3 regions of the Clostridium sp. D5 genome follow, and region 2 is predicted to be linked to each of the others. Evidence: predicted binding sites of a transcription regulator. Region 2 holds the regulator's gene; each other region holds the start of a gene.
The links. The regulator HrcA, encoded in region 2, represses chaperone genes, less so after heat shock. The targets are predictions, from matches to a motif close to TGTTAGCACTCNNNNNNNNNGAGTGCTAACA.
Positions count from the first base shown of each region.

Region 1 (8,048 bases), on a different contig from region 2:
ACCTTTTTTGATCTGAGCAACTCTGTCCTCAATTGCTTTTTTGTCTCCGCATCCGTCAACGATTACGGTGTTCTCTTTCTGAACTTTTACGGATTTTGCACGTCCAAGCTGATCCAGTGTAGCTTCCTTCAGATCCATTCCCAGTTCTTCGGAAATCACCTGTCCGCCTGTCAGGATTGCGATATCCTGAAGCATCTCTTTTCTTCTGTCACCATATCCCGGTGCTTTTACTGCTACTACGTTGAATGTTCCGCGCAGTTTATTGACAATCAGTGTTGTAAGAGCTTCGCCCTCGATATCCTCAGCAATGATAAGAAGTCTTGCTCCAGACTGTACAATCTGCTCTAACAGCGGAAGGATGTCCTGAATATTGGCGATCTTCTTGTCTGTAATCAGAATATATGGGTCATCCAGTTTTGCTTCCATTTTTTCCATATCTGTTGCCATGTATGCGGAAATATATCCACGGTCGAACTGCATACCTTCTACTAAATCCAGCTCTGTCATCATTGTCTTGGACTCTTCGATTGTGATAACTCCGTCATTGGAAACTTTCTCCATAGCATCTGCTACCATCTGACCTACAAAGTCATCTCCTGAAGATACAGCTGCAACTCTTGCAATCTGCTCTTTGTCTTTTACTTTACTGCTCATCTTTGCAATAGCATCCACTGCCGCATCGGTAGCTTTTTTCATACCTTTACGCAGAATAATTGGATTAGCGCCTGCTTCCAGGTTCTTCATTCCTTCATGCACCATTGCCTGTGCAAGTACAGTAGCAGTTGTTGTACCGTCTCCGGCTACATCGTTTGTCTTGGAAGCAACTTCTTTAATGAGCTGAGCTCCCATGTTTTCAAAACCATCTTCCAGTTCGATCTCTTTTGCGATCGTCACACCATCGTTTGTAATAAGCGGTGCTCCGAATGATTTGTCAAGAACTACGTTTCTTCCTTTTGGTCCCAGTGTTACTCTTACTGTATTCGCCAGCTGGTTAACGCCTTTTTCTAATGCTGCTCTGGCTTCTGTTCCGTGTTTAATTTCCTTTGCCATGTCTGTCACTCCTCTTAATCTGATTAGATTCTTTTTTCAAGTTCATCTTTATTATAGTCTTACTGAAATTAAATGATCAATAAATATAAAGCCCTTAACGAACACCCTATTCAACAATTGCCAGAATGTCGCTCTGCTTAACAATGATATATTCTTCTTTTTCAAGTTCTACTTCTGTACCTGCATATTTGGAGTAGATTACTTTATCGCCGACTTTTACCTGCATTGTTACTTCTTTTCCGTCTATAATTCCACCAGGTCCAACTGCAATAACTTCTGCCTCCTGCGGCTTCTCTTTTGCCTGACCTGGCAGGACGATACCTGACTTTGTTGTTTCTTCCGCTTCCAATTGTTTTAATACAATCTTGTCACCTAATGGTACTAATTTCATTGTAACTCCTCCTTAATTGATTTTACATATTATTAGCACTCATTTCTTTTGAGTGCTAACCTCATGAATATAAAATAGCACTCTGTTCTTAATTTGTCAACAGAGTTTGTAAAATTTATACTTAGTTTATAAACCTATTTTTTCTTAACCAGGTGTTACTTCCTTTTGATCGGCCGTTTTACGCTTGCCACATTGTAGAAGCCATTTTCTATCTTAAAAACAAGCATATTTTCGTTCTCGCACTGATAACGTTCCTTTACTGCGCCTGTACAAAAAAGGAGTTCCTTCTTGGTGGAAATATAGCACTGGTACTTCGCATCCAGCGAGATTGCCGTCAAGTCATCTTCTTTCAGCTGCAAGTATATGTAATCTTCCTCCAGATCATACTTAAAAACCTGGCAATGATGCGTTGCATCATCAAAAATCACATCTGCCGAAATCACTTTTTCCATCTGTAAATCTACCGGGTTTCCTTCATACATTTTCTCACTGCCTCCTATACTATCATGTTTTCTGCTAAAGCTATTGGCAAAACACTGTCTGTTATCCCAAGAAAGGGCATCAGCAGCCTGATACCCTCTCTAATTAACTATGCACTGTAAAAGATAAAATCATCTGAATATTTACAGACGCTCTTTTTTTATTTTCTCCAGTTCTGTGAATACATAATCATTCAGAACCTTGATATATGTCCCTTTCATTCCTGATGAACGGGACTCTATAACTCCTGCACTCTCAAACTTCCTGAGTGCATTGACAATTACAGATCTTGTAATGCCCACGCGGTCTGCAATCTTACTTGCTACAAGGATACCTTCTGTTCCGTCCAGCTCCTCAAAAATATGGATGATTGCTTCCAGCTCAGAAAAGGACAGCGTGCTGATCGCTGACTGCACGATATGCTCTTTTCTTGTCTCTTCCGCACTCTCTTCGTTGACAGAACGGAGCATCTCCAGTCCTACAACCGCTGTGCCATACTCGCTTAAAATAATATCATCAATCTCATATACCGAATCCTGCTTGTAGATAAACAGCGTTCCCAGACGCTCTCCCGCTATGTCAATGGGGGTGATAATCGCCTGATATCCTTTCACTGCTTCCGGTGAAAAACCAAGTGTCTCCAGGTTCACATTCTCTTTTGTAGACAGGATATTAAGCAGGCGCTCATTCAGCATCTCATCAATATGTGCACCAACCGATTCACCGACAAGTTCCCCGATACCTTCTACCTGACCGCTTTTGCTCACTCCCAGTATCTTGCCCTTCTTACTTACAACAAGAACATTAGAATTCAGAATCTCCGTAAGGACGGCACAAATATCGTTAAAAACCACCTTACTGGAATTGTTGTTATGCAGCAGCTTATTAATTTTTCTTGTTTTATCCAATAACTGTACGCTCATTGATTTCCTCCAGATTTAATTGTGTATACAACTCGTTCCAATTCGTTCGATATAGTTATGCTATCATACAACTCACGAAATATCAACGTCATTTATCTAATTTTTTTTCAAATTTCGGACATATCCACATTTTTCATCTGCACATACAAGTTTATTGCCTTTTTCTACCATATAATTACCGCATTCTGGGCACTTTTCTTTGGATGGCTTCTGCCAGGACATGAATTCACATTCCGGATTGTTTTCGCAGCCAAAGTATTTTCTGCCCTTCTTCGTCTTGCGGATGACCACTTCTTTACCGCAGACCGGACATGGTACTCCGATCTTTTCCAAATATGGTTTTGTATTCTTGCACTCCGGAAAACCGGGACATGCCAGGAACTTTCCGTGAGGCCCGTATTTGACCACCATATTGCGTCCGCATTCTTCGCAGATCACATCCGTCACTTCATCTTCAATCTTTACGCTTTCCAGCTCTTTCTCTGCAATCTTCACCGCTTCGTCCAGATCCGGATAGAAATTGCGGATGACTTCTTTCCACGGAACCTTGCCTTCCTCCACCATATCCAGAAGACCTTCCATGTTGGCAGTAAAATTCTCATCCACAATGCTCGGGAAGGACTGCTTCATGATATTATTCACGACCTCACCGATTTCTGTTATATAGAGGTTCTTTGCCTCCTTCGTAACATAACGGCGTCCGAGGATGGTGGAGATCGTAGGTGCATACGTACTTGGTCGTCCTATCCCCAGCTCTTCCAGCATCTTGACAAGTGTTGCCTCCGTATAGTGAGCCGGCGGCTGTGTAAAATGCTGTTTTGTATCAAAACTATCCTTATTCAGCTGAGTTTCCATGTTCAGGCCATTTACCAGGACATTGCTCTCCTCTTTCTCTTCATCTGCCTCTGTATAGACGCTTTTGAATCCATCGAATACGACTTTGGAAGTCGATACGGTAAACCGGTACTCTCCTGCCCCGATTTTCACTGAAATGGACTCATACTTCGCGGGCTGCATTCTGCTGGCCGCAAAACGTTTCCAGATCAGCTGGTACAGGCGCATCTGGTCCCTGGAAAGAGATTCCTTCAAAGAAGCCGGCGTCCTGGTGATATCGGTCGGTCTGATGGCCTCATGGGCATCCTGGATCTTTTTCTCAGTCTTTTTAGCCTGTACACCTGCCGCAACATATTCTTTTCCGTAGGTTGCCTGGATATACTCTCTTGCACTTGCATCTGCCTCCTCGGAGATTCTGGTGGAGTCCGTACGCAGATAGGTAATGACGCCGACAGTACCGTTCCCCTTAATATCAATTCCTTCATACAGCTGCTGTGCAATACGCATTGTTTTCTGTGTTCCAAAGTTCAATACTTTCGCTGCTTCCTGCTGCAGAGTACTGGTTGTGAAAGGAAGCGGTGCCTTACGGATGCGCTCGCCCTTTTTAATATCCGTGATCTTATAATCTTCATTGTCCACGGCCTTAATAATCTGATTCAGTTCTTCCTCTGAACCGATTGTCATCTTCTGTTTTTCCGTGCCATAGAACTTGGCAACAAGCGGACGTTTTTCACCTTTTACCTTTAAAATAGCATCCAGTGACCAGTATTCTTCCGGTATAAATGCATCGATATCGGCTTCTCTGTCCGCGATCAGGCGGAGGGCAACAGACTGCACACGGCCTGCGCTGAGTCCCCTTTTTACTTTTGCCCAGAGAACCGGGCTGATGCGGTACCCCACCATTCTGTCCAGAATGCGGCGCGCCTGCTGGGCATCAACCAGAGTCATATCGATATCCCTGGGTGCCTTTAAAGATGCCTTTACAGCATTTTTGGTAATCTCGTTAAATGTAATACGGCGCATTTTCTTATCATCTAATTTCAGAGCCGTTGCCAGATGCCAGGATATTGCCTCTCCCTCACGGTCAGGGTCAGTTGCAAGATAAACTTTGTCAGCCTTCTTGGCTTCCTTACGTAGATTCGCAAGGATATCGCCTTTTCCCCTTATCGTAATATATTTGGGCTCATAGTCATTCTCTATATCTATGCCCAGCTGGCTCTTGGGCAGATCACGGACATGTCCGTTCGATGCAGCAACCGAATAGTTGCTTCCCAGGAACTTTTTAATTGTTTTCACCTTGGCAGGTGACTCCACAATAACCAGATAATGTGCCATAAAACTTCCTCCACTAGGCTTTCACGCCCCTATTTATCATTTCATCTTAATATAATAATTTTTTGAAACTTCTCTGATGTATCCTTTCAATTCCAATGACACAAGCCGCTCAAGCACTTCGTTTGCAGGCAGCATTGTCTCTTCTGTGAGCTGGCTGAGATTCTTGGGATACAAACCAAGTCGACTATACACCATATTTTCCCCACTTTCAAGCACTTTTTTATTTTTGGTTATTTTTTCACTTCCTTCAAGGCAGTCAATATTCAGCACTTCCAGCACCATTTCAGGAGACAAAAGAATGCCCGCTCCCTGCCTGATCAGCTCGTTGCACCCCTGACTCAGGCTGCTGTTTACAGGCCCAGGCAGTGCATAAACATCCCTCCCCTGCTCCAATGCAAGATCCGCTGTAATCAGCGAGCCGCTCTTCGATCTCGCCTCCATCACAAGCACCAGATCCGAAAGCCCGCTGATGATCCGGTTTCTCCGGGGAAAATTCTGGGGCGCCGGAGGGGTTCCCGGTGGAAATTCAGACAGAATCCCTCCTCCGTTCTCTAAAATATCTGCATACAGCCCAATATGTTCCCGCGGATAACAGATATTCACCCCGCAGCCCAATACCGCGTATGTCTTACCTTTTCCCATCAGAGCACCCCTCTGGGCCGTCCCGTCAATTCCTCTTGCCATTCCGCTGATAACAGAAATACCGTATTCCGCAAGTTTCTCTCCAAATTCCAGGGCATACTTTTCCCCGTAAGGCGTACTGCGCCTTGCCCCTACAATAGCTACCGCTTTTTTCTCCTCATGCGGCAGTTTTCCCTTTACATAAAGTGCATAGGGGGGATCTGGTATATTCCGCAGCCTCCCAGGAAATTCTTGGGCAAAATGCGGTACAAAGTGAATCGCCATCTCAACTATTTTTGCAGCTTTTTCGTCCAGTTTCCCTGCTTTCTGCGCCTGCATAATTGTATGGATATCTTTTTCATTTAAGAACCCCATTTCTTTTAGTTTTGTTTCTTCTATATAAAATATACGTTCACCTGATCCTATCTGTTTTCTCAGCATATATTTTTTTCTGTCGCTCAAAGATGTAATCTCAGCAAACCAGTATTCATATTTCATCTATTCATCTCCCCCAGTATTTTTTATCCATGGTGCGGTATCCTATGGCCTCTTTTATGTGTCTTTCTCCAATCTCTTCCTGTCCTTCCAGATCAGCAATTGTCCTGGCCACCTTCAAAATCTTATGATAGGTTCTCGCAGTAAGCCTCAGCGAAGTAAATGCCTGCTCCATCAGCCTGTTTTCCGCTTTTCCAAGCCCACAGTATCTATCCAGTTCTTTTACCCCAAGCATAGCATTGGAAACAATTCCCGTCCCTGCGTAACGCCGGTTCTGAATTTCACGGGCATCACACACCCGCCTGCGTATATCTGCGGAACTTTCTCCTTTTCTTTTTCCCAGAAGGGATTCATATTTTACTTTTGGCGCCTCCACGCAAATGTCGACGCGGTCCAAAAAAGGCTGGCTGATTTTACCAAGATAGTGCTGAATCTGGCCGGGAGTGCAGGTGCACCGTTCAAAATCCGGATAGCATCCACAGGGACAGGGATTCATAGCCGCTATCAGTATAAAATTAGCCGGAAATACATAGTTACCGTGTGTTCTCGTTATCCTGACCTGATGTTCCTCCAACGGCTGCCGCAGTACTTCCAGCACTGCCTTCTGGAATTCCGGTAATTCATCCAGAAACAGTACCCCGCCGTGAGCCAGGCTGATCTCCCCCGGAGAAGGTATCAAACCACCCCCGATCAGCGCCGCCTTAGTTGCCGTATGATGTACACTGCGGAAAGGCCTCTGCCGTATCAGCGGTGATTCTTTATCCACCAGCCCCATAATGCTGTATATCTTCGTAATCTCCATGCTTTCCTCCAGAGTCATCGGAGGCAGAATTCCCGGAATTCGTCTGGCTGCCATAGTTTTGCCGCTTCCCGGCGGCCCAACCAGGAGCAGATTATGCCCGCCCGCAACCGCTACTTCCGCGGCCCGTTTCACGCCTTCCTGCCCCTGTATATCACTGTAATCCAGAAAGTTCTCTGCAGGTTCGTCTGCTCTTTCTTCCGGATACGGCTCTGCTTCCAGTTTTTCATTTCCCGCCAGAAAAGCAAAGGCTTCCTGAAGGTTTCGGACTCCAAGTACTTCTACGCCTTCCACGAGCGCCCCTTCCGAAGCATTCGCTTTCGGCACGATACAGACCGGAACCCCCGCCTCCCGTGCCTCCAGTATCACCGGCAAAATTCCCGGAACTTTCTGCAGACACCCGTCAAGGCTCAATTCCCCGATAATCAGCATATTCCGCACCTTTTCCTCCGGTATCACCCCTAAGGATACAAGTATAGCCACTGCAATCGGCAGATCAAAAGCCGCGCCCCTCTTTCTCATCGTTGCCGGTGACAGGTTAATCACCGTCTTCTTAGCCGGAAAATCCAGCCCCGAATTGCGGATCGCCGTCCGAACCCGCTCCGCAGCCTCCTTCACCTCCGAAGAAAGATACCCAACCATATGAAAAGCAGGCAGTCCATTACTGACATCCGCCTCCACATGCACAAACTCCACTTTCAGCCCCTGAATAGACGCTGATAAAACTGTGCTGAAACTCATTCACACACTCCTTTCACGTTCTGAATAAAAATAAAAAGAAACAATGGCCGAAACAGCCTGAATTGACAACCAGGGAAGAAATCCCCGGAACTGGTGACTACATCATAGCTTACTTGGGGCGGGGTGTCAAGAGGGGGGAGGTCCGCTGAGTGAGAGGTGCACCTGGTTTCCGGCGGGGAGGTGTGTGCCATTTCAATATCCTGCCCGTGCGTTAAGAATCCGTAGGAGAAAAAACAGGGATCATGGAGGGACATGCCGCAGTTGGCCCGAATGCCGATGCATTCGCGCCGCCGGCGGCAATAAGATTTGATTTTGTAAATCAAATCTTACCCTCCCTGATCCCTGTTTTTTCTCCAACGGATTCTAAGACGCACTCTAT
Region 1 covers NZ_GL870811.1:226,353-234,400, reverse strand. Annotated here, with positions in the region: gene groL (chaperonin GroEL) at 1-1,050, opposite strand, end outside; gene HMPREF0240_RS09365 (co-chaperone GroES) at 1,157-1,441, opposite strand; gene HMPREF0240_RS09360 (hypothetical protein) at 1,597-1,923, opposite strand; gene codY (GTP-sensing pleiotropic transcriptional regulator CodY) at 2,065-2,844, opposite strand; gene topA (type I DNA topoisomerase) at 2,941-5,013, opposite strand; gene dprA (DNA-processing protein DprA) at 5,050-6,132, opposite strand; gene HMPREF0240_RS09340 (YifB family Mg chelatase-like AAA ATPase) at 6,137-7,669, opposite strand.
Region 1: HMPREF0240_RS09365 (co-chaperone GroES) is a predicted target of HrcA. The motif match lies at 1,472-1,502, and genes of this name have one in related genera.

Region 2 (8,048 bases):
TGTTATTTCCTGCTGTAGATAATACTTCGATAACGCCGTCGCCGATTTCAATGATAGATACATCAAATGTACCACCGCCAAGGTCATATACCATGATCTTCTGCTCTTTTTCATTGTCCAGCCCGTATGCAAGAGCTGCTGCTGTAGGCTCGTTGATGATACGCTTTACATCCAGTCCTGCAATTTTACCTGCATCTTTTGTTGCCTGACGCTGTGCATCATTGAAGTAAGCCGGTACTGTAATAACTGCTTCTGTTACCTTTTCTCCAAGATATCCTTCTGCGTCTGCCTTCATCTTCTGAAGGATCATTGCTGAAATCTCCTGCGGAGAGTATTTTTTATCATCGATTGATACTTTGTAGTCTGTTCCCATCTCTCTCTTGATAGAAGAGATTGTTTTGTCTGCATTTGTTACTGCCTGACGTTTTGCAGGTTCACCTACAAGACGCTCTCCAGTCTTTGTAAATGCTACTACAGATGGAGTTGTTCTTGCGCCCTCTGTATTTGCAATGACAGTTGGCTGTCCACCTTCCATAACAGCTACACAGCTGTTTGTTGTACCTAAGTCAATACCAATTATTTTGCCCATAATCATTTCCTCCTGAAATATTTTGATTTTGAATGAGAAATTAGTTTGCTACTTTCACCATACTATGTCTTACTACACTTTCACGGTATGTGTAGCCTTTCTGAAACTCCTCGGCTACGATATTCTCGCCAAACTCTTCATCCTCCACATGCATAACCGCATTATGGAAATCCGGGTTAAACTCATTTCCAACCGCCTCAATCGGCTTTACGCCAATCTCTTCCAGCGTAGTCATCAGCTGTTTATAAATCTTTTCCATTCCCTGTGCAAAAGGATTGGACTGTTCTTCCTCTGGCACAGCTGCCAGGCCGCGTTCAAAATTATCAACGACCGGAAGAATCTTTTCTATGATATCTTTCGCACCTATTTCGTACATCTGGGATTTTTCCTTTTCAGTACGTTTGCGGAAGTTATCAAACTCTGCCATTTGACGGGTAAGCCTGTCAGTCAGTTCATCAATCTTCTCGTCTTTTTTGTCTTTTTTATTCTTTCTGCCGAACCGCTTCTTTTCTTTGCCGGACTTGCTGTCATCATCTCCGGACTCTTCGGCATCTTCAGCGCTCACATCTTCTTCGCACTCTGTTTCTTCCTGTGCGTCTTCACACGCTTCCGGCTCAGCTTCGGACTCAGGCTGGTTTTCATCCTGCTCTTTTTCTGCTTCCATTACAGCTTTTGCCTTTGCTTCTTCTACGGCTTCTTTCACCATATCTTCTTTGCTCATCTTTTCTTCCACCAGCTATTCACCTTCCTATTCTTTTGGGTCTTTGTAATAAATTGCATCCAACTCATTCTGCAGAGTCTTCAACGTCTTCATGACATGTTCATAATCCATACGCTTTGGACCTATGATACCTATGGTACCCTTCATGCCCTCGCCCAATTCGTAGGTAGCTGTCACAACACTGCAGTCTTTCATGGTCTTCACCGGCGCTTCATCTCCGATGTATACCTGAATTCCATGATTATCTTCACTGGCCAGCGTCTCGGTTACGAGGTCGGCCAGTTGCTGCTTTTCTTCAAATGCACTGATAATCTCCTGTGCACTCTGCTTGTCGCTTAATTCCGGATACTTAAAAATATTCGTGGCGCCGCTTGTATAAATCTCCATATCGTCGTCCACATGTATAATCTCTGCCACTGCATCCAGGACATCACTAATCACCTTGCTGTGAATTCCCGCCTGCTCCTTCAGCCTTGCAATCAGGCCAAGATTAATCTCTTCAATGGACATTCCATTCAGAGTAGTATTCAGCAGCATATTCAGCTTCAGCAGATTCTCATTACTTAAAGTCTCACCCACATCAATAATTTTATTCTTGATGACATTGCCGCCCATCACGATCACTGCAACAATCTGTTCTTCATCCACCTGTGACAGCTGTATAAACTTCAATGTGTTCCTGCTGTTGACCGGTGCTGAAACCATAGTCGCATAGTTCGTATTGGCTGCAAGAACCCTGGCTGCCTGCTGCAGTACCTTGTCAACCTTGTCTGTCTTCTCCAGCATGGTATTCCTCAGTTCCGTGATCTCCTGCTCTTTCTCTTCCATCAGCATATCGACATACAGCCGGTAACCTCTGTCGGAAGGAATACGCCCTGCAGATGTATGGGGCTGGAATATGTATCCCAGATCCTCCAGGTCTGCCATCTCATTGCGGATAGTAGCTGAACTCAGATTCAATTCTGTATATTTTGAAAGGGTCCTGGAACCTACCGGTTCTCCTGTCTCCAGATAATTCCGGATGATTGCCTTTAATATGACAAGCTTTCTGTCAGTCAATTCTGTATCTACTGCCATATCAGGATCCTCCTTACTGAATCAGCTTTTTTGTTTATTAGCACTCTTTAGTTTTGAGTGCTAACACCTTACGTATATTAAGATAGCACCCTGGTTTATTTTTGTCAACAGTGTTTATATATTTTTTATACTTTATATACAAAAGAATGAATTCTTGGGGGCAGGGGAAGAGGGGGGGCGCTCTATGGCAGGATTGACGGAAGGTGAGGCTGGGTGTTTTTTTAACTTTATTTGAACTTTACATAGGTTTGATTGTATCTTTTCAAAAAAAGTCGTAGAATGTATTAATAATGGTATTTTATTAATAGGAAGAAATGGACTTCGGGATTCAGACTGTTCGGGGCCTTTGATTTTTGCAGGAGGTTTTATGAAGAAATTGTGGGAATTATATTCGACTTTTTTTCGTGTTGGCGTGCTTACTTTTGGGGGCGGTATGGCTATGCTGCCAATGCTGAAACGGGAGGTTGTTGTTAAGAAGAAATGGGCTACGGATGAGGAGCTCCTGGATATTTATGCGATCGGGCAGTGTACTCCCGGTATTATTGCTGTTAATACCTCTACTTATATTGGGTATCAGCAGGCCGGGGTTTGGGGGGCTGTTTTTGGTACTTTGGGAATGGTGAGTCCTTCGGTTATCATTATCTGTCTGATTGCCAGTATTTTGACCCAGTTTATGGATAATCCGATGGTTTTGCATGCTCTGGCGGGTATTCGGATTGCTGTATGTGCACTGATGATTAATACCGTCATCTCACTGGCCAGGACCGGAATTCGTGATAAAGTGGGTCTGCTTTTATTTCTTGCCGGGTTTTTGCTTGCTACTTTCTCGCCTGTGCCTACGATTATACTGGTTATCTGTGCTGCAGGAACAGGTATCTTTGTAAATATTATGAAGGAGAAAAAACGCGCATGATCTATCTTACCTTATTTATAGAGTTTTTTAAAATAGGACTGTTTTCCATCGGCGGTGGTATGGCGACTATCCCCTTTCTTATGGAGCTTACCACCAAATATACCTGGTTTACAACGACAGAGCTTGCGAACATGATAGCCATCAGCGAAAGCACCCCGGGTCCGATCGGTATTAACATGGCAACCTATGCAGGTTTTCATGCCGGTAGTATCCCCGGAGCACTGATCGCGACCTTCGGCCTGGTATGTCCGGCCCTTATTATCATAATCCTTATAGCCAAATTCATGTCCAATTTCAGCGACAACAAGTACGTCAAATCCGCATTCTATGGAATACGCCCCATGATAGCCGCACTGATCGGTTACGCAGTATGGCAGATCGTAGTCATTACATTCGCAGATACAAACCAGGGAGTCATTACGCTAAAATATTCGGCTATCCTGTTGGGAGTCATCATATTTATACTGCTGCAGATAAAACCACTCAAAAACATACATCCCCTCATATGGATCATTGTGGGGGCGGTGGCAGGGGGTGTTTTTCGGGTTTGAGGGGGCGGTGGCAGGGGGTGTTTTTCGGGTTTGAGGGGGCGCTGTCCCCTTCCAACCCCTAAAAGTAAACCAACTCCATCCGCTGCCCCCGTCCGAATTCCCTCCCCGGTAACTTTTCTCCCGCCCTGATGCGTCCAGCCAGCGAGGAGCGTGATGTTCCGGCGGCGTACGGGAAGGCTTATGCTGATTCTGGAAGCCTCATAGCGTGCCCTAGAAGTTCTTGCCGCGAAAAAGCCGCATCTTATGGAGGATAATTGATCTCCAAATCAATTATCCAGAGCGTCTGAGCTTAGAAAGCATCGGCTTTCTAAGTGAATACGCTCGGTTCCATAAGATGCGGCTTTTTCGCGGCTAGAACTTCTTGGCTAAGCGGCCGGTTTCCAGAATCAGCATAAGCCTTCCCGTACGCCGCCGGAACATCACGCTCCTCGCTGGCGCCCCCTCCGCCGCTAAACTTCACCTCATAAATTCTATAAATACTAAATTACTTACATCGATTCCCCGCCCCGTTAGTCGAATATGATCCCCATCAACGGTCAGAAGTTCCCCCTCAGTCAGTTTTTCCAATTCTGTCCCATAAACATCAAATATACTTTGTTTATATAACTGTTCAAATCGGGAAATCGAGATTCCTTTTGTTTCCCTTAGTCCAAGAAACATGAACTCTTCTATTTCGTCTGCGGTTGACAGCTGTTCCACGTCCTCTTTTATTTCTTCCCTGCCCTGTACCTTTTTTAGATAGGAACTGATATCCTCTGTATTGTGATATCTTGAGCCTTTAACAAAAGAGGATGCCCCCAGACCGATTCCGAGATACTCTTTCCGCTCCCAGTAACCCAGGTTGTGGCGGCATTCATATCCTTTTTTTGCGTAGTTGGAGATTTCATATCTATGATAGCCGTAATGTAACAGGATCCCTGCGGTCATTTCGTATATCGCTCTTTCTGTGTCTTCATCGGGCAGAGACGGCAGTTCCGGATTCTCTGTATCTATCACATCCACTGCCCTTTGACCGTCCGGTTCCCCGTACCGTTCATAGAATGGGGTTCCTTCTTCTACGATCAGGCTGTAGGCGGATATATGCTCAGGATCCAGACGGGCGGCTCTGGTTAGTGTATTCTCCCAGCTTGCTTCTGTCTGGCCGGGTATGGCGGATATCAAATCTATATTGATATTCTCAAAACCCTTTTCTCTCGCCAAAGTATAGGTTTCCATGAACTCTTCCCATGTGTGGATTCTTCCCAGCATCTTTAATTCTTCATTGTCCGCGGACTGAAGGCCAATGCTCAGGCGGTTGATTCCGGCAGCTTTCCAGGATCTAAGTTTCTCTTCTGTTATGGTTCCGGGATTTACCTCTATAGTAATTTCTGCAGTATCAGCGAGACGGAAACTTTGATGCAGGGCGGCAAAGATTTCTGTAATCTGTTTTGCTGTTAACAGGGAGGGCGTTCCTCCTCCAATAAATACTGTCGTGACCCTGTACGGTACATAATATGTTTCTTTGTATCCCTGTATTTCCATGAGCAGTGCATCCACATATTCCTGTCTCGCGGCCTCATCGGCAGGCGCAGAGAGAAAATCGCAGTATGCACATTTTCTCACACAGAAGGGGATATGCAGATACAGCTCCAGTTCTTTCTCCATTTTATTTATCATCCAGCTTCAGCACGCTCATGAAGGCCTTCTGTGGAATCTCTACGTTGCCCACCTGGCGCATACGCTTCTTTCCTTCCTTCTGTTTTTCCAGAAGCTTTTTCTTACGGGAAATATCACCGCCGTAACATTTTGCGAGTACGTCCTTACGCATTGCCTTAACAGTCTCACGTGCTATGATCTTACTGCCTACAGCGGCCTGGATCGGGATCTCAAACAACTGACGCGGAATCTCTTCCTTCAGCTTCTCGCACATCTTCCTGCCTCTCTCGTAAGCCGTACTGCCATGCACGATGAAGGAAAGAGCATCCACTTCTTCTTTATTAATAAGGATATCCAGTTTCACAAGTTCTGACTGTACATATCCCAACATCTCGTAATCAAAGGATGCATATCCCCTGGAACGGGACTTCAATGCATCAAAGAAATCATAAATGATCTCGTTCAGCGGCAGATGATAATGCAGAACCGCACGCTTCTCCTCAATATATTCCATTCCCTGGTATTCCCCGCGGCGCTCCTGGCACAGGTCCATAATCGCACCGATAAATTCAGAGGTCACCATGATCTCGGCTTTTACGATCGGCTCTTCCATGTATTCAATCTCAGCGGGATCCGGAAGGTTTGTAGGATTTGTCAGTTCGATGACATCCCCGTTTGTCTTGTATACCTTGTAGATAACACTGGGAGCCGTGGTCACCAGATCCAGATTGTATTCTCTCTCCAAACGCTCCTGAATAATCTCCAGGTGCAGCAATCCCAGGAATCCGCAGCGGAATCCAAATCCCAGCGCAACAGAAGTCTCCGCTTCGAACTGCAGGGCGGCATCATTGAGCTGAAGCTTCTCCAGTGCGTCTCTCAGATCGGGATACTTTGCTCCGTCCGCCGGATACATACCGCAGTAAACCATGGGGTTAACCTTTTTATATCCTGGCAGCGGCTGTTCGCAGGGACACTCTGCATTGGTCACAGTGTCACCCACACGGGTGTCTTTTACATTTTTCAGGCTGGCTGTAATGTAGCCTACCATCCCCGCACTCAGTTCCTCGCACGGAATAAACTGGCCTGCTCCGAAATATCCAACCTCCACAACATCTGCCGTGGCTCCTGTAGCCATCATACGGATCGGCGTGCCTTTCTTTACGCTCCCCTCTTTTACGCGGCAGAACACAATTACTCCTTTGTAGGAATCGTAAAGAGAATCAAAGATCAGCGCCTGCAGCGGCGCCGATGCGTCTCCCACGGGTGACGGGATCTTCTCCACAATCTGCTCCAGTACATCTTCCACATTCAATCCGGTCTTTGCAGAGATCAAAGGTGCATTCTCTGCGTCAATTCCGATCACATCCTCAATTTCTTCTTTGACCCGCTCTGCGTCTGCACTGGGAAGATCAATTTTGTTGATGACCGGCATGACATCCAGGTCATGGTCCAAAGCCAGATATACATTCGCCAGCGTCTGTGCCTCCACGCCCTGTGCGGCATCTACTACAAGGATCGCTCCGTCACACGCGGCAAGGCTTCTGGACACCTCGTAATTAAAATCCACATGCCCCGGTGTGTCAATCAGGTTGAAGATATACTCCTCCCCATCCTTTGCTTTGTATACGGTACGTACCGTCTGTGCCTTAATCGTAATTCCCCGTTCTCTCTCCAGATCCATATTGTCCAGCACCTGAGACTGCATCTCACGGCTGGTCAGCAGACCCGTCATCTCAATAATCCGGTCTGCCAGCGTAGATTTTCCATGATCTATATGTGCTATAATACAAAAATTGCGTATCTTACTCTGATCTGTTCCTGACACTTTTATTCCTCCAATCTTTCTCTATCTCTTTGACACGGATGAGTATTTTACAATGAACAGCTCTACCGCCAGAACATCCGTCAGACGTCCGGTCTTTACACGCTCCTCAATATCCGCGCTGTCCTCCATAATTGCGCGCAATTCGCTGCTTTTAAATTGCTTTGCCTGATCCATGTATTTCCCTGCTGCAAAAGGATGCAGCCCCGCCTTCGATGCAATCTCTTTCCTGCCATACCCTTTCTTTAGCAGGTCCTTTACCTGATGCAGAATCCGATACTGCCTGGTCATCAGATACAAAATCCGCATGGGCGGCTCTTTCAGCGCTACCAGCTCATAGTAAAGCTCCAGCGCCCGCTCCTGCTTCTTATCCGCTACCGCATTGACCATATCGAAAATATGGTTCGAAATCTGTGTTACACATACCGCATCCACGTCTTCCGGCAGAATACCGTCCTTTTCCAGCGTATAGCAGAATAACTTTTCCAGTTCCTTCTGTATGTTTTCCATATCTGTGCCGACTTTATTCAGCAGATAAGTGACAGTAGACTCGGATATCTGCTTATTTTCTTTTCGCACCAGCCCCAGAACCCACTTCTTCAACGTCATTTCATCCTGGAAAGGCAGCTCCACAATATGCCCTTTCGCCTTCACCGCTTTGAACAGCTTGCTGCGCTTGTCCACTTCATTTTCTATAAAGATAAAAAATGTTGTGTCGGGCATTTCCTTAATATAATCGG
Region 2 covers NZ_GL870810.1:423,512-431,559, reverse strand. Annotated here, with positions in the region: gene dnaK (molecular chaperone DnaK) at 1-589, opposite strand, end outside; gene grpE (nucleotide exchange factor GrpE) at 630-1,310, opposite strand; gene hrcA (heat-inducible transcriptional repressor HrcA) at 1,338-2,387, opposite strand; gene HMPREF0240_RS08310 (chromate transporter) at 2,755-3,300, shown strand; gene HMPREF0240_RS08305 (chromate transporter) at 3,297-3,851, shown strand; gene hemW (radical SAM family heme chaperone HemW) at 4,308-5,495, opposite strand; gene lepA (translation elongation factor 4) at 5,497-7,311, opposite strand; gene holA (DNA polymerase III subunit delta) at 7,333-8,048, opposite strand, start outside.

Region 3 (8,048 bases), on a different contig from region 2:
CTGGATGTGCCTTCTCGATCTCGTCAAACAGTACAACAGAATATGGTTTCCTTCTGACCGCTTCTGTCAGCTGGCCGCCTTCATCATATCCCACATATCCCGGAGGCGCTCCGATCAGCCTGGATACGGAGAATTTCTCCATATACTCGCTCATATCGATACGCACCATGCTGTTCTCATCATCAAACAGACTCTCCGCCAGCGCTTTCGCCAGCTCCGTCTTGCCGACACCGGTAGGTCCGAGGAACAGAAATGATCCGATTGGTTTTGATGGGTCTTTAATACCCGCCTTAGAACGGATAATTGCCTCTGTCACCAATTCCACGCCCTCATCCTGTCCAATGACACGTCTGTGCAGCTCATCGCCCAAATGCAGCGTCTTGCTTCTCTCGCTCTCGTTCAGCTTTGCCACCGGGATTCCCGTCCATCTGGAAATGATCTTGGCGATCTCCTCGTCTGTAACGGCTTCATGAACCAGTGCCAGTTCTTTCTCCCTGACCTTGTCTTCTTCCTCCTCCAGCTGTTTCTGCAGCTGCGGCAGACGTCCGTACTGCAGCTCTGCTGCCAGGTTCAGGTCATACTCCCTCTGTGCTTTCTGGATATCTTTGTTTACCTGTTCTATCTCTTCGCGGATCTTCTGGACTCTTTCAACAGAAGCCTTCTCGTTGTCCCACTGTGCCTTCTTGCCCGCATACTCTTCATTTAAGCCGGCCAGCTCTTCCTGAAGGTGTCCGAGGCGCTCCTTGCTCAGCCGGTCTTCCTCTTTTTTCAATGCTTCTTCTTCAATCTCCAGCTGCATGATTCGGCGGCGGAGTTCATCCAGTTCTGTAGGCATGGAATCCAGTTCCGTCTTAATCAGCGCACAGGCTTCATCCACCAGGTCGATTGCCTTATCGGGCAGGAACCGGTCGGATATATAACGATTGGATAGCATTGCCGCCGCGACCAGCGCGCTGTCAGTGATCTTGACACCATGGAATACTTCATAGCGTTCCTTTAGCCCCCTCAGAATAGAAATCGCATCCTCCACCGTAGGCTCTTCTACCATGACCGGCTGGAAACGCCGCTCCAGCGCCGCGTCCTTTTCAATATACTGGCGGTACTCATCCAGTGTCGTAGCACCGATACAGTGCAGCTCGCCTCTTGCCAGCATCGGTTTCAGCATGTTGCCGGCATCCATAGCGCCATCCGTTTTTCCTGCGCCTACTATTGTGTGAAGCTCATCGATAAAGAGAATGATCTGTCCGTCGCTGTTTTTCACTTCCTCCAGAACCGCTTTCAGACGTTCCTCGAATTCGCCTCTGTATTTTGCGCCCGCAACCAGAGCTCCCATGTCCAGAGAGAAGATTGTCTTATTCTTCAGACCTTCCGGCACGTCACCTCTGACGATACGCTGTGCCAGCCCCTCTACAACTGCCGTCTTTCCGACGCCCGGCTCACCGATGAGCACGGGATTGTTCTTGGTCTTACGGGAAAGAATCCGTATCACATTGCGGATCTCCTCGTCTCTGCCAATGACAGGATCCAGCTTCTGATCCCTTGCACGCTCCACAAGATCCTGGCCATACTTATTCAAAGTATCATAAGTAGCCTCAGGATTGTCGCTGGTCACCTTCTGGTTTCCGCGCACAGTGGACAATGCCTGCAGGAAATCGTTGCGGCTGATGCCGAATTCCTTATACAGCGCCTTCAGTTCTCGGCTTGCATATTTTAACAGGGCCAGGAAAAGGTGCTCTACAGAAACGTATTCGTCTCCCATCTGCTTTGCCTCATCCTCCGCATGGATCAGAACGTTGTTCAGATCCTGCCCCACGAATACCTGGCCGCCCTGCACTTTCGGACGCTTAGCCAGGGCCTCCTCCACACGGTTTGTAAACAGGGTTCCCTGTATATTCATTTTTTCAAGTAATTTTAAAATCAGGCTGTCATTCTGCGTTACCAGTGCATACAGCAGGTGCTCCTGTGCAATCTCCTGGTTGCCGTAGTCGTAGGCTACTTTCTCACAATTCTGGACTGCCTGGAGAGAATTCTGGGTAAATTTATTTATGTTCATAGAAAGACCTCCTTTGTCATTTCAATGTCATTGTTCTATTAACACTATAACAATACCACTCGTTATTAGCACTGTCAATAGATGAGTGCTAATTTTTTTTTAGCAAACTGTTAAAATAGTATTAAATACATGCAGAAATCATGACCACGGGCAGGGGCAGACTAAAACTTAAAATACCCCCAAGAATGATCTGACCGTTTATTTCCTGTCAGGATATTGATTCCATGAACTGCTCAACATAATACAATGCTGACCCGACTGCCGGTGTATACTGTCCTTGCATTCCTACGATCAAATGCCTTCTTTCAAGTTTAAAGGGAGTAGAACTATTAATGCGCTCCAGTAAATATTCGAGATCCTCCTCCGTGAAATAAGGCGCCAGATATCCACTTATAATAATAGGGCCGTCGATAACCAGATTCAAATTTCTTATGGCAAAAGCCAAATACTGCAGATAGCCTTCCCAAATTTGCTGCATACCGCCATCATTATCTTCTCTCAACAAAGTAAAAAACTTTTTCACAGGCATCCCTGCGGCGGCTTCCAGTGCATTTACCGAGCAATAAGTCTCCAGGCATCCTCTGTTTCCACAGTAGCACAGGGGTCCATCCGGATCAATACACATATGTTCGATGGCGCCGCTGTGCATAGACATTCCCTTCTGAACGCAATGGTTCGTTATAACGGCCCCTCCCAGATTCCTGTTCAGAAGAAACACCATCGCATTATCAAATTCATTATGATTCCATAATTCCAGAAAGGCGGCGGCCTTAGAATCATGTTCCAAACGGCACGGATATGGCAGGCGGGAAGAAAAATCAGTAAGTTTCATATCTGAATTATCCATGATTGCGCCATAAGTTACAGTAGCGCCATCCGTAGATATAATCCCCTGGGTTGCAATGGAAATACCCAGAATCCGATCTTTTGTATAATAATTCTCCGAGATAAACTGTTCAATCTTATCTGTAACCTGGTCATAATATCCCGGATCACTGCTGTAAGGTACATTAAAAGTTTCCATATTTACTGCTTCTCCATATAAGTTTACAGAAGCAATATGAAACATATTTTTCAAAATCCCTGCTCCTATGGAAATTTTTGCATCAGCAACAATCTGTATCGCCTGTGCCTTCCTTCCCCCGGTCGAATCAAAAAATCCTTTTCTTTCAATCAGCCCCTCCTGTTCCAAAACATTCAGATTCTGGCTGACCGTGGACAGCCCCATCTGCAGATCCCGGACAATCTGCAGCTTGGCGGTAATCCTTTGCTTATAAATATAATGGTAGACCTTTGACTTATTTATTTTTTTTAATGTAATAGTGGTTACACCTTTCTCATTCATATGAAACTCCTTATAAAAGTTATGTGTAGATCATAAAAGTAAGTTCTGGTTTTATTCTAATACAGTGAAAGTAAAAACGCAATTAAGAAAAGCTCTTCTTTACGAAACTCTTAACCACGGCATCCCCCACTCATTGTGAAATGTGCATAGAAATAAAGTATAAATCTTGGTTTATTTGTCAATAGCTTTTTCAAGCTTTAAGTTTTATACTCTACTTACAACTTAGATATAAACTTAAGTAACAATCAAAACTTTCAACATGGAGGAATTTAAATGAAAAGTGCAGTATTTTACGGAAAACATGATTTACGGGTGGAAGAACATGAGATGCCGGCAGTTGGTCCAAAAGATGTCCTGATTCAGGTAAAGGCCTGCGGCGTATGCGGAACAGACGTACATATCTACGAGGGTGACAAAGGCGCCGCAGAAGTTACCCCTCCCACTATACTCGGACATGAATTTTCAGGCGTCATCACAGAGACAGGCGCAGAAGTAACGGATTACAAAGCTGGGGACAGAGTATGCATTGATCCCAACTGCTACTGCGGTTCCTGCGAGCCATGCAGAAATGGGATTGCACACTACTGCGAACACATGATTGGATACGGAACAACCGTCAACGGCGGATTTGCAGAATATTGTGCGGTAAATGAAAGACAGGTTTATAAGCTTGGGGAAAACACCACTTTTGAACAGGGCGCCATGACAGAACCGGTTGCCTGCTGTCTGCACGGAATCGATATGTGCGAGATTCAGCCGGGTCATCAGGTCGTTGTAATTGGCGGAGGAATGATTGGCCTTCTTATGTTACAGTTGGCTAAACTGGCGGGAGCAGCAAAAATAGCCTTACTCGAACCTGTAGAAAGCAAAAGAGAAGTTGGAAGAAAATTGGGTGCCGATGTCTGCATTAATCCGCTTCGGGAAGGTGTAAAATCACGCTTAGAAGCTGCCGGTATGACATGGGTTAACACAGTCATCGAATGTGTCGGACGTCCTTCTACGATTGAACAGGCAATCGAGATTGCTGGAAACAAAGCAATTGTCATGATGTTTGGCCTTACAAAACCGGACGAGGCAATCTCTGTAAAGCCATTCCAGATCTTCCAGAAGGAATTAGAGCTGAAGGCATCCTTCATTAATCCTTATACACAGAAAAGGGCATTGGATCTGATTGATTCCGAACGATTGGATGTCAGCAGCATGGTTTTTGACGTATGCGGACTTGAGAAACTGGAAGATGTATTAAGCAGACCGGAACTTCGCACAAACGGAAAATATATCATTTCACCGGAAAAGTAAAAGCGCTGAAAAGGGGAATGAAACGATATGACAGCGCCAGTATTTACAGCAGAACCAGTCAGATTATTGATTGCAGCACCCTTTTGCCTATTCTCTTGGCCTTTCTGATTACCGCTCTAGTCCTGCTCCTCCTCAGGATACTTCATCCCCCATTGATTACGTATGCTGGTCATAATATCCATAACGTCTCTCGTGTAATCCAGATGCATGACATTATCTTTTCCTGAAACCGCTGCTTCCATATCTTCCACTTCATATACAAGTGCATTTTCTTTATTGCCTGCTTTTATAACTTCTTTGGTTCCATCTTCTGTAAAAGTGATGACTGCTTCTACGCCTCGGGTATATTCATAAATCTCGATATACCCCCTGTCGAATGACACCATCCCCCGTTTCGGCTGCTGGGCATGCAGGGACAAGATGACGGCCGCCATTTCCTCTTCCCTGTTTTTCAACAGAATACTGGCCTGTTCGTCCACTTTGGTAGGTGCATACTTCACCTGCGATACAATTTCATCCGGCTTTGATGACATAAACCACCTGACAAATGAAAGCGCATAGACTCCAATATCCAGCATCGCTCCCCCCGCCAGGCTGGGATTGAAGAAACGGTTGCTCATATCATATTCTTTGTAACATCCAAAATTCATCTGTATTAATTTCAAATCCCCAAGTCTGCCGGAGGCTATGATCTCACTAAGACGCTTATAAATGGGCATATGATAAATTGTCATTGCCTCCGCCAGAACCACATGATTATCCTCTGCCAGCTTTACCGCTTCTTCCAGTTCCCCTGCATTTAAAGTAATCGACTTCTCGCAGAGCACATGTTTTCCGGCCCGAAGCGCCTTCCGCAGATATTCACTGTGTGTATTATGGGGAGTGGCAATATAAATAATATCTACATCTTCGTCTTCAAATATATCATCTATCTTATCATATACCTTGTGAACCCCATATTTTTCTGCAAATTCTACCGCTTTTGCATATGTACGGTTCGCTGCGCCATATAAGTTTCTTCCCTGGCGACTCATTTCCTGAGCCAGCTGACCGGCAATATCTCCGCATCCCAGTGCAGCCCAATTATAATTTTTCATCCTTGAATCCCCCTTCATATTGCTGTTCATTCATTTCATATTTTCTCTGCGGCTGCACAGATCCAGCCGTTTTCCTTTTTATCTATCTTAATATTGGAAAACCCGGCCTGCTGTAGTAAAAGCCGTAACTGATCCGAATTATAAATCGTCATTCCTTCAATCTCATCAAGCCATTTTTCCCCCTCAGGATCTTCACCGTTGGATTCATTACAAATCAAAAAGATTCCGCCATCTTTCAGAACTCTGAACACCTGCTCAAACGCTTTGGAAATGTCAGGCCAAAAATAAACCGTTTCAAATGCAGTTATTACGTCAAAGGAGGCATCTGAAAATGGGAGTGCCATTACATCTCCCTGTATGATTTGGCACCGTCCGTCCTTGATTGCGTCTGCATTCATCTTCGTTGATTCTTCAACACTGACTTCCGAATAATCTATGCCTTTTACCTTTCCATGAATACTTTTTTCCAGCAGAGTTCTGACATTTGCCCCTCCGCCGCAGCCAATATCCAGCGACAAATCATCTTCCTGAATTGTAATGTGATTGAATCCCCACTCTGCCATTGCAGCATGGCTGTTGTTCATCCTGTTAAGCATCATTTTTCCATCTAAACCTTCCGGTTTACATGCATTCTGATAATATCCCATCGTTCTTCTCCCTGTCATCTAAATATAATTCCTGAATACTAAATACTTAGTATCAACTAACTAGTTTTAGTATACTCAAATACTCTATGAATGTAAAGATGGTCTTGTTAAACGAAGGTTAACTGGAGGAGGGGGGACGCCAGGCGGATGGTTGTAGGCTACGCGTTTTTTTATCCTGACAGTATGAAATTCTTCGGGCAGTTATGATATAGCCACTGCTTTTTATGATACCAAGAGGCCCGTCTGTAATAGATACTCTCCTATTGTCAGGCTTTCTTCCTGGGGTTTTATATCTACATACAGCTGTGCTGATTCCAGGGGGCAGTATCGGAATAGTTCGAGGACGTCATCGGCTTCCAGACACATTCTGTCTCCTTTTATGAAACCTTCGAAACTAAACCGTTCCAGCAGGTCTGCGTATTTTTCCAGATCAGTCAGATTTCTCAGACATATATTATATTTTTTCATTGCATCTTCTCCTTTATCAAACTTTTTTAACTTTCATTCTCTTTATTATACGGAAATAGCTGCTTAGATTAAATCCAGATTCTGTATGAAAATGCAATAATATGGACTGGTTTATTTTGGTCTCTATTTTAATATATTTTTTTCTATATCAATAAAATCGGGGGATTTCATATACATAATTTTATACAATGTAGCTTTATCCACTCAGATATTTTAAAATATGGACAATAAATATAAAAATCTGGATGTTTTCTATAAATATAAGATTGCGAAAAAGCTGGAAAAGCGATATGATTCGAGTAAGTATATCGCTGGGCACGCTGCTGCTCCTGCCCTGCGGACGGATCTGTGGCAAAGCTGCAGAATAAGGTACATAAAGGGGGAAGTGTTTAGTGATTATTAAATCTGGTGTGAATCTGGGAGATAACAGTGAAGAAATCGTACCGACACACTCTGAAGATTTTCCATATGTCTGCATGTATGCAGATCTGGACAGCCATATCGGACAGTGTTTTCCATGGCACTGGCATGCTTTATTTGAAATTGACTATGTGAAAGAGGGGGAAGTTGATTTCTGTACATCAGACAACATTTATCATCTGAAGAAGGGGGACGCCATTTTTATTAATTCTAATGTCCTGCATACTGTGCGGGCCAGAGATGGGGTTTCCGGCTGTAAGATCTATGCCCATTTGTTTGATATGCATTTTTTATCCGGTATGTATAACAGTATTTTTGAACAAAACTATTTTCTGCCTGTTCTGAAATGCAAAACACTGCAGGCCGCTGTAATTCGTCCCGATAGCCGCAGAAGGCTCCATATGATCGAGCAGATTCTAAACGCACTGGAACTAAACGAAAAAGAAACTTTTGGATATGAATTTGAAATCCGGACGGAATTATCCAGATTCTGGTGTATGCTTCTGGAAGAAACAAAAGAAATACGAAGCAACGATAAAAATACCAGCGAAACAGATGCAAACCGTATTAAAGTCATGATACAGTATATCCGGGAACATTATGCGGAAAAGATTACATTGACAGATATCGCTCATGCAGCCAGTGTCAGCGGACGTGAATGTACCCGCTGCTTCAGCCGCTGGCTCGGATTGTCCCCCATGAATTATCTGAACGACTAC
Region 3 covers NZ_GL870809.1:1,035,425-1,043,472, reverse strand. Annotated here, with positions in the region: gene clpB (ATP-dependent chaperone ClpB) at 1-2,053, opposite strand, end outside; gene HMPREF0240_RS04465 (ROK family transcriptional regulator) at 2,262-3,398, opposite strand; gene HMPREF0240_RS04460 (zinc-dependent alcohol dehydrogenase family protein) at 3,672-4,697, shown strand; gene HMPREF0240_RS04455 (Gfo/Idh/MocA family oxidoreductase) at 4,814-5,794, opposite strand; gene HMPREF0240_RS04450 (class I SAM-dependent methyltransferase) at 5,830-6,441, opposite strand; gene HMPREF0240_RS04445 (hypothetical protein) at 6,664-6,909, opposite strand; gene HMPREF0240_RS04435 (AraC family transcriptional regulator) at 7,302-8,048, shown strand, end outside.
Region 3: clpB (ATP-dependent chaperone ClpB) is a predicted target of HrcA. The motif match lies at 2,117-2,147, and genes of this name have one in related genera.